DNA from 4 places in the Streptomyces sp. NPDC098101 genome. Region 3 is predicted to be linked to each of the others. Evidence: riboswitches for the same ligand, from Rfam matches in the RefSeq annotation. Region 3 holds a riboswitch; each other region holds the start of a gene.
What was found. Region 3 has a riboswitch for cobalamin ahead of ACIQVI_RS05580 (CbtB-domain containing protein). Riboswitches for the same ligand answer to the same signal wherever they lie in the genome.

Region 1 (2,161 bases), 1.1 Mb from region 3:
GCGACCGTCGACCAGACGTCGGCGACGCCGATGCGGGCCGGGCCGATGGTGATCGCCACGGCGATCGACGCGGCCAGGAGCGCGAGCCCGCCCGCCGTCCCGAGCAGGACCGCCGCTCCCGCGCGCGCCGGGGACGGCTTCGCGGCCGTGGGCGTCACTTGGCGAGACCGTACGAGCGGAGCGCGGCCGCCACCTTCTCGACGGCCTCGACGGTGCGGACGGTGGGGTTGAGCGCCTGGCCGCTGAGGAGCACGTACCGCTTGTTCTTGACCGCCGTCATGCTGCGGGTGACCGGGTCGGACTCCAGGAACTCGATCTTCTTGGCGGCGCTCTCGGCCGACTGCGAGCGGCGGGTGAGGTCGCCGATGACGAGGACGTCGGGGTCGCGGTCGGCGACGGTCTCCCAGTTGATCTGGGGCCACTCCTCCTTGGTGTCGTCGAAGACGTTCTTCGCGCCGAGCTCGCGGGAGACGATGCCGGGGGCGCCGCAGCAGCCCGCCATGTAGGGCGCCTCGGCGTTGGCGAACCAGTAGAGGACCGTGGCGTCCTTGAAGTCCCCGCCCGAAGCGGCCTTCGTCACGCGGGCCTTCAGCTCCGCGACGAGCTTCTCGCCGCGCTCCGGGACGGCGAAGATCCGGGCCAGGTCGCGGATCTCGCCGTAGACCGTCTCCATGGTGAGCGGCCGGACGCGGACGCCGTCCCCGTCGCCGCTGTTGTCCTTGCCGACGCAGTCGGTGGGCGAGAGGTACGTGGGGACGCCGAGCTCCTCGAACCGCTCGCGGGTCGCCACGCCGCCCTTGCCGAGGGTGTACGTGAAGGAGGCGGCGGCGAAGTCGGGCTCGGTGTCGAGGACCTTCTCGAAGGAGGGGTAGCGGTCGGCGAGGCGCGGGACCTTCGCGTTCTCCTTCTCCAGGCCCTTGAGGACGGGGTCCGTCCAGGTGCCGGTGCCCACCATGCGGTCGGCGAGGCCCAGGGAGAGCATGATCTCCGCCGCGCCCTGGTCGAGGGCGACGGCCCGCTCCGGCGCGCGCTCGACGCGGACGGGCCGTCCGCAGTTGTCGTCGAGGACGACGGGGTGTCCGGCCTTCGCCTTCCCGGCACCGCCCGCGGGCCGGTCGGGTGCGGGGGTCGTCCCGCCACCGCAGCCGGTCGCGGTCAGGAGCAGGGCTCCGGTGAGGAACAGCACGGCGGAGCGGACGGGGTGTGCGAGCGGCACGGGACTTCCTTCTGCGGCCACGGCTCATGCGCGGAGCCTGTCGTACGGTGCTCCCCGGGCGCGCGTGTGCCGCCGGGGCCGCCAGCAGGTCTTCGGACTCGGGGTCGGCCGGACGGGGCGCCTTCCCGGGTCGCCGCCCAGTGGCCGATGCTCCGCCCGTCACCCTCACCGCTGCGCGTCAGTTCCGGTCTCGCACCGGATTCCCTGACCCGTGCACCCACCCGTTCGGGTGCGTACAAAGGTGCGACTGGCCTCGGCACAGTACCACCGGCCCGGGGGCGTGCCCCGGGGCGCGGGGGGCGTCAGACGCGCAGCTCCTTGGCCTCGAAGCGGCCGTCCCCGAGGACCAGGACGAAGGAGACCTGCTGCCCCTCCGAGACGGTGCGGCTCTCGTCCTCGATGTCCTCCGCGCTGAACCAGACCTGGTCCTCGGAGCCGACGGGGACGACGAACCCGTATCCCCCGAGACGGTTGAAGGAATGCACGAATCCCTTGCTCCTGCCTTCCACGGCGGCCTCCTCCTCGGCGTCGGGGACGCGGGCGAGGGGTGTCCCCGGCCGGGTCCGGCCGTGTCCGCGTCTCAGGGGAGGTGTACCCCGTCGGCCCGCGCTTCGCCCGTCGGAACCGGCCGCCGGGGCGGGTGCGAGCACCCCCGGCGGTCTCGTAGAATATTCAACAGAGGTCCGGTGCCGAAGATCCCCCGTGTTCGGCACCGGGCCTCGTCGTGCGTCCGGCGCGGGGCGGGGCGTCTCAGGGGCCGCCGGGGTAGGCGATCCTCGTGGTGATCCTGGCGATGCGCGCCGCCGTCTCCGAGGGCGGGGCCACCGGCTGGACGATGTGGCTGACGGTGAGCCGCACGACCGTCTCGACGGCGAGGCCGCGCGACTCCTCGTCCACGTCGGGCCAGGCCTCGGTCGCGTACGCGTCGAGCATCGCCATCGCCGT
Region 2 (2,161 bases), on a different contig from region 3:
TTGCGGTAGGCGGCGTCGAACTCCTCGCCCCACAGGTCCACGAGCTCGGGCACGTCCGAGGGGGAGAACAGCGACCACTCGGCGTCGGCGTTCACGCGGCGCATGAACTCGTCCGGGATCCAGTGCGCCAGGTTCAGGTTGTGCGTGCGGCGCTGGTCCTCGCCCGTGTTGTCGCGGAGCTCCAGGAACTCCTCGATGTCCGCGTGCCAGGTCTCCAGGTAGACGGCGGCGGCGCCCTTGCGGCGGCCGCCCTGGTTCACGGCGGCGACGGAGGCGTCGAGGGTCTTCAGGAACGGCACGATGCCGTTGGAGTGCCCGTTGGTGCCGCGGATCAGCGAACCGCGGGCGCGGATGCGGGAGTACGAGAGGCCGATGCCGCCCGCGTGCTTCGAGAGGCGCGCGACCTGGTGGTAGCGGTCGTAGATGGAGTCCAGCTCGTCCTGCGGGGAGTCCAGGAGGTAGCAGGAGGACATCTGCGGGTGGCGGGTGCCGGAGTTGAAGAGCGTGGGGGAGGACGGCAGGTAGTCCAGTCGGCTCATCAGGCGGTACAGCGCGGCCACCTCGTCGAGCGCGCGGACGCTCTCGTCCTCGGCCAGGCCGCAGGCCACGCGCAGCATGAAGTGCTGCGGGGTCTCGATCACCTTGCGGGTGATCGGGTGGCGCAGCAGGTAGCGCGAGTAGAGGGTGCGCAGGCCGAAGTAGCCGAAGCGGTCGTCGCCGGCCCGGTCGATCGTGGCGTCGAGGCGGTCGGCGTGCAGCGCGACGAACTCGGCGGTGCGGTCGGCGATCAGGCCCTCGTGGTGCCCGACGGCGACCGAGGAGGAGAAGTTCACCGAGCCCTGGGAGGCGGCCTCGTCCGCGATGGTGATGGTGAGGAGCCGGGCGGCGAGCCGGGAGTACGCCGGGTCCTCGGCGATCAGGCCGGCGGCCGCCTCGGTGGCCAGCTCGCGCAGCTCCGCCTCGTCCGCGGCGGCGCTGCGGCCGCGGAGCGCGGCGGCGGCGACCCGGCCGGGGTCGGTGTCGGGGAGATCGGCGGTGAGGTCGGTCAGGGTCCGCAGCAGTACGGTCCCGGGGCCGTCGCTCTCGACCGCGGAAGCCTCGGCCGAAGCCGGATCGGCGGGCGCGATGGTCACGTGGGGGCTCTCCCTCGCTCGGCTCGGGGCCTCGGCGGGGGAAGGGCGGACGGGCGGGCGTCCACGCACGACGCACCGCGTCCACCGGCCCACTCCGCGAGGCCCGGACGTCTGTGGCACCCGGAACGGAAGGACCGGGCGCGCTGTCGGCAGGTGTTCGGACTCACTCCGGACGAAACCGCACGAAGTACACCGTTGCGGGACAGTTCCGGATTCGCGCCGGATTCCCCTGCGTCGACAGCGAGGACGAGCATACATGTGGGGGGCGCCGCTCGTGGCACCCCCCACATGTTGTGTCGCCCCCTGGACGGGACTTGGGCTCAGAACTCCAGGGAGTAGGTGCGCAGAGAGTGATCGGGGATCGGCTCCCAGTCCCGGTGAGGGGTGCGGACGAAGCCCATCCGCTCGTAGATCCGGTGCGCCGCGACCATCTCCGCGCCCGTGGAGAGCACGATCCTGGCGCACCCCGGGAGGGCCCTCGCCCGGTCGACACAGGCCCGTACGAGCGCCTCCCCGACGCCCCGGCCGCGGGCCTCCCGGGCGACCGCGAGCATCCGGAACTCGGCCTCGCCGGGCACGGCGATGTCGGCCCACGGGGTGCCGCCGCGGGCGAAGGTCACCCCGCCGACGATCCGCCCCGCCGCGTCCCCGGTGTCCTCCGCGACGAGGACCTCGCTCTCCCGGGCCCGGCGCGCCGTGTCCCGCAGCACCGCCAGGTAGGAGTCGTCCGCCCCGTGCGCCAGCAGCCCGTCGTCCAGATAGGTGCGCCCGGTCAGCTCGCCGAGCACCTCGTACTCCTCGGGCCGTACCGCCCTGATCGTGAAGTCCATGGGGGAAAGTGTGCCCGCCGGGAACGCGACGGGGCCCGGGGCCTCCTGGCGGAGGTCCCGGGCCCTGCGTGCCGGTGGCGTCAGTGGGTGGGGACGGTGACCTTCTCCATCTCGGTCTTCACGCCCGGGTCGCCGGCGTCGGCCGTGTAGTCCGACGGGGAGGTCTCGTCGATGCCCTCGGGGGCCTTGACGGCCTTG
Region 3 (2,161 bases):
GGCAGTCTCTCGGCCCGCTCCTGGGACGACGCGACGGTCATCTGGGCGGTGCTGCTCGTCTGCCTGCCCCTGGCGGCGCTCCTCGCGCGGCCGCTGAGCATCGGTGAGATGGGCGACGACCTCTCCACCGGTCTGGGCGCCCGCCCGGACCGGACCGCGACGGCGGCGGTCGCCCTGTCGATCGTCCTGTCGGCGGGCGCGGTCAGCGTGGCCGGTCCGATCGCCTTCGTCTCCCTGACGGCGCCGCAGATCGCCAAGCGGGTCACCCGCAGCGGCGGGCCGCAGCTCGTCATGTCGGCCCTGCTCGGCGCCCTGCTCCTGGTCCTCGCGGACCTCGCGGCCCAGCAGCTGCCGTTCTTCGACGACCTGCCGGTCGGCCTGTACACGATGGCCGTCGGCGGGGTGTACCTGGGCTATCTGCTGCTGCGGGAGTGGAAGCGGCCCGTCTGAGGCGGGTACGGCGGGGAGGGGGAGGACCACCGGGTGATCCTCCCCCTCCCCGTTTGCGTCATCCGGTGAACGGCTCGCCGACGCGCAGGTTCCAGCGCCCGCTCCGGCCGCTGAGGTGGACGGCCGTCAGGGGGCGGACGTCCAGGCGCCGGGCGGTCGCGTCCGGCGCCCCGAGGGCGTGGACCGTCGCCGCGCGGACGACGTCGGGTTCGACGACGGCCGTGACGCGCCCCGACCCCTCCCGGAGCGCGTCGAGCCAGGCCCCGACCCGGACGCGCAGGTCGCGCAGGGACTCCCCGCCGTGCGGCGCGGCCTCCGGGTCGGACAGCCAGGCTGCCAGCCCGGCCTCCTCGGCGGCGGCGACGTCTTCGAGGGTCCTCCCCCGCCACCGGCCCATGGCGCAGCCGGCCAGGCCCGGCGCCGGCTCGGCCCGCAGGCCGAGGGCCCGGGCGGTGCCGAGGCAGCGCGCGGACGGCGAGGCGTACGCGCGCGTGGCGGGGTCCACGGCGGCCGCGAGGGCTTCGGCGCGGGCACGTCCCGCCGGGTCGAGGGGGCCGTCGTCGTCGAACCGGACCTCGCGCAGCGCGTCGTTCGTGGCGGGCGGGACGAGGGTCAGCCGGACTGTCATCGGGATCCTTCTCGGTCGGCGCCGGCACGGGGCGGCGGAGCGGTCCCCCGTACGGTACGGGCCCCGGGGAAGCGGGCGTTCCGCCCGGGGGCGCGCGGAAGGTGATCCAGGCCTCACGCCCTTAACAATGTCCACGTCACGCGGTACCGTCAGGCGACATTTGAACAGCGTGACGACGGCGATACGGAAGTCCGGTGGGAACCCGGCACGGTCGCGCCACTGTGTGCCGAGGCCTTCCCGGGCAAGGGGGGCCGCGGCGAGTCAGACCCGTGGACCGTCGTCCTGCACCACCGTTTGGGACGCGCGTTCCCGCAGGAGGTTTCATCATGGCCGAGGCTGCCGTCTCCGCTGCCGTTTCCCCCCCTTCCGTCGCCGTACCGGCTCCGCTGCCCGTGCGGGCCGTGCTGCCCTGGGCCTTCTTCGTCGGCCTCCTCGCGCTGATCGCCCTGTACTTCGTGGGCGCCGAGCAGGGTGCCACCTCCCTCTTCGCGGGTTCCGACGTGCACGAGTGGGTGCACGACGGGCGCCACCTGCTCGGCTTCCCCTGCCACTGAGAGGCGATCAGCACATGCACGCCTCGACTGTGAGAACCCTGTTGATCCGCGGCATGATCGCGGGTCTGATAGCCGGTCTGTTCGCCTTCGCCGTGGCCTACGTCGGCGGTGAGCCCTCCGTGGACGGCTCCATCGCCGTGGAGGAGGCCCAGGCCGCCCAGGAGGCGGCCCACGCCGGGCACGGCGGCGCGGAGGCCGAGGAAGAGGAGGAGGTGGTCAGCCGCTCCGCGCAGTCCACCTTCGGCCTGGCCACCGGCGTCCTCGTCTACGGAGTGGCGCTGGGCGGCGTCGCCGCGCTCGCCTTCTCCTTCGCGCTCGGCCGCATCGGCCGGTTCAGCCCGCGGGCCACCGCGGCGCTGACCGCCGCCGCGGCCTTCACCACCGTCTACCTGGTGCCGTTCCTGAAGTACCCGGCGACGCCGCCGGCCGTCGGCAACCCCGACACCATCGGGAAGCGCACCACCCTGTTCTTCCTGATGATCCTGCTCAGCGTGCTGCTCGGCGTCGGCGCGGTGATCCTCGGCCGCCG
Region 4 (2,161 bases), on a different contig from region 3:
CTCGTGGCCGGGGAGGGTGAAGCCGCGCCCGTCGACGACGAGTTCGGCCCCCTCCTCCACGCCGATGTCGACGTAGCGGTCGACCCGCTCCAGGGCGTCCCGGCTCACCAGCGGCCCGAAGTCGGCCTCCGGGTCGTCGGAGCGGCCGATCCGGAGGGCGGCGACGCGCTCCTTGAGCGCGGCCACCAGCCGGTCGGCGGTCTCCTCGCCGACGGGCACGGCGACGGAGATCGCCATGCAGCGCTCGCCCGCCGAGCCGTAACCGGCCCCCACCAGGGCGTCGACGGCCTGGTCGAGGTCGGCGTCGGGCATCACGATCATGTGGTTCTTGGCGCCGCCGAAGCACTGGGCGCGCTTGCCGTGGGCGGCGGCCGTCGCGTAGATGTGCGCGGCGATCGGGGTGGAGCCGACGAAGCCGAGGGCCTGCACCCTGGGGTCTTCGAGGAGGGTGGTGACGGCCTCCTCGCCGCCGTTGACGACGTTGAGCACGCCCGCCGGGAGCCCCGCCTCCAGGAACAGCTCCGCGAGCCGGAGCGGCACGGACGGATCGCGTTCGGACGGCTTGAGGATGAAGGCGTTCCCGCAGGCCAGGGCGGGCGCGGCCTGCCACAGCGGAATCATCGCGGGGAAGTTGAACGGGGTGATGCCGGCGACGACGCCGAGCGGGCTGCGCAGGGAGTGCACGTCGATGCCTGTTCCGGCGTTGTCGGTGAACTCCCCCTTGAGGAGGTGGGGGATGCCCGCGGCGAACTCCACGACCTCAAGGCCGCGTTGCAGGTCGCCGTGGGCGTCCGCGACGGTCTTGCCGTGCTCGGCCGACAGCAGCCTCGCCAGCGTGTCGCGCTCGTCCTCGACGAGCTGGAGGAACCGCAGCAGCACGCGGGCGCGCCGCTGCGGGTTCCACGCGCCCCACTCGCGCTGGGCGGCGACCGCGTCCGCGATCGCGTGCTCGGTGTCGGCGCGGCCCGCGAGCGGGACGCGGGCCTGGACGGTGCCGGTGTTGGGGTCGTACACGTCGCCGAAGAGGCCCGACGTGCCGGCGGTGTGCTTTCCGCCGATGAAATGGGTGAGTTCACGGACCATGGGGGCCTGCTCTCGTCAGGTCGGATCCGGGGATGGCACGGCGGACCGCCGGCCGCACCGGGTGGGTGCGCCGAGGGGGAACGCCGTGGGACAGGGCGGCGCGGGGCCGCCGAAGAGCTAGGTGAGCGCGGGGGTCGCCGCTCGCTCCGCCGGATCACCAGGGTCGTGGGTACGGACCGGTGCCATGCGTGTCTGCTCCATCCTCGTGGACAACACGGAACGTTCCGCGGCCGGTATCCTGACTCCCGGATCCCCGCGTGCCGCCCGCCTTCCCGACAGACCTCGTCAGTGACGTGTGGACGGCGGCACGCTCCCCGGTCACAGTGGCGGGACCGTGCCGGATTCACACCGGCTTCCCTGCACCGCGGACCTTGTGCCACGAACATATAGTTGGACGTCCTAGTAAGTCCACCCCCTCATCCCGCCGGCGGGGCGTGTCGGACCGGCCGGCCCCCCTCACGAGGCCAGGGGCACCGCCCGCTGCTCCCTCCCCTCGTACGAGGCCAGGGGCCTGATCAGGGAGTTGTGGGCGAGCTGTTCCGTGATGTGCGCGGTCCAGCCGGTGATCCGGGACATCACGAACAGGGGCGTGAAGGCGGCCACGTCGAAGCCCATGAGGTGATAGGCCAGGCCCGCCGGATAGTCCAGGTTGGGATGGATGCCCTTGCGGTCCGCCACGGCGCGCCGCAGGGCCGTGTGCAGGGCGGCGAGCCGGGCCGTGTCCGGGTCGGCGGCGCGGGCCACGAGCCGGTCCAGGGCCGCCCGCATGATCGGCACGCGGGAGTCGCCGTGCTTGTAGACCCGGTGGCCGAAACCCATGATCTTCCGCCCGGACGCCAGCGCCCCGTCGAGCCACTCCCCGGCCCGCTCCGGTTCCCCGATCTCGTGCAGCATGTGCATCACGGCCTCGTTGGCCCCGCCGTGCAGCGGGCCCTTGAGGGCGCCGATCGCCGCGGTGACCGCGCTGTAGAGGTCGGAGAGGGTGGAGGTGACGACCCGCGCGGTGAACGTGGAGGCGTTGAAGCTGTGTTCGGCGTAGAGGATCAGGGAGATCTCGAAGCAGCGCACCACCTCCGGG

Region 1: it holds a riboswitch for cobalamin, as region 3 does, so the genes downstream of both, ACIQVI_RS01335 (ABC transporter substrate-binding protein) here and ACIQVI_RS05580 (CbtB-domain containing protein) in region 3, are expected to answer to the same signal.
Region 2: it holds a riboswitch for cobalamin, as region 3 does, so the genes downstream of both, ACIQVI_RS17190 (ribonucleoside-diphosphate reductase subunit alpha) here and ACIQVI_RS05580 (CbtB-domain containing protein) in region 3, are expected to answer to the same signal.
Region 4: it holds a riboswitch for cobalamin, as region 3 does, so the genes downstream of both, ACIQVI_RS18995 (CoA-acylating methylmalonate-semialdehyde dehydrogenase) here and ACIQVI_RS05580 (CbtB-domain containing protein) in region 3, are expected to answer to the same signal.

The regions. Positions count from the first base shown of each region.
Region 1 is NZ_JBIWAS010000001.1:315,752-317,912, reverse strand. Features, by position in the region: gene ACIQVI_RS01340 (FecCD family ABC transporter permease) at 1-158, opposite strand, end outside; gene ACIQVI_RS01335 (ABC transporter substrate-binding protein) at 155-1,216, opposite strand; cobalamin riboswitch at 1,303-1,422, opposite strand; gene ACIQVI_RS01330 (cold-shock protein) at 1,519-1,701, opposite strand; gene ACIQVI_RS01325 (TetR family transcriptional regulator) at 1,967-2,161, opposite strand, start outside.
Region 2 is NZ_JBIWAS010000003.1:909,611-911,771, forward strand. Features, by position in the region: gene ACIQVI_RS17190 (ribonucleoside-diphosphate reductase subunit alpha) at 1-1,133, opposite strand, end outside; cobalamin riboswitch at 1,264-1,404, opposite strand; gene ACIQVI_RS17195 (GNAT family N-acetyltransferase) at 1,454-1,963, opposite strand; gene mctP (monocarboxylate uptake permease MctP) at 2,044-2,161, opposite strand, start outside.
Region 3 is NZ_JBIWAS010000001.1:1,365,898-1,368,058, reverse strand. Features, by position in the region: gene ACIQVI_RS05590 (FecCD family ABC transporter permease) at 1-450, shown strand, start outside; gene ACIQVI_RS05585 (histidine phosphatase family protein) at 509-1,078, opposite strand; cobalamin riboswitch at 1,203-1,365, shown strand; gene ACIQVI_RS05580 (CbtB-domain containing protein) at 1,405-1,632, shown strand; gene ACIQVI_RS05575 (CbtA family protein) at 1,647-2,161, shown strand, end outside.
Region 4 is NZ_JBIWAS010000004.1:84,174-86,334, reverse strand. Features, by position in the region: gene ACIQVI_RS18995 (CoA-acylating methylmalonate-semialdehyde dehydrogenase) at 1-1,083, opposite strand, end outside; cobalamin riboswitch at 1,294-1,479, opposite strand; gene ACIQVI_RS18990 (bifunctional 2-methylcitrate synthase/citrate synthase) at 1,540-2,161, opposite strand, start outside.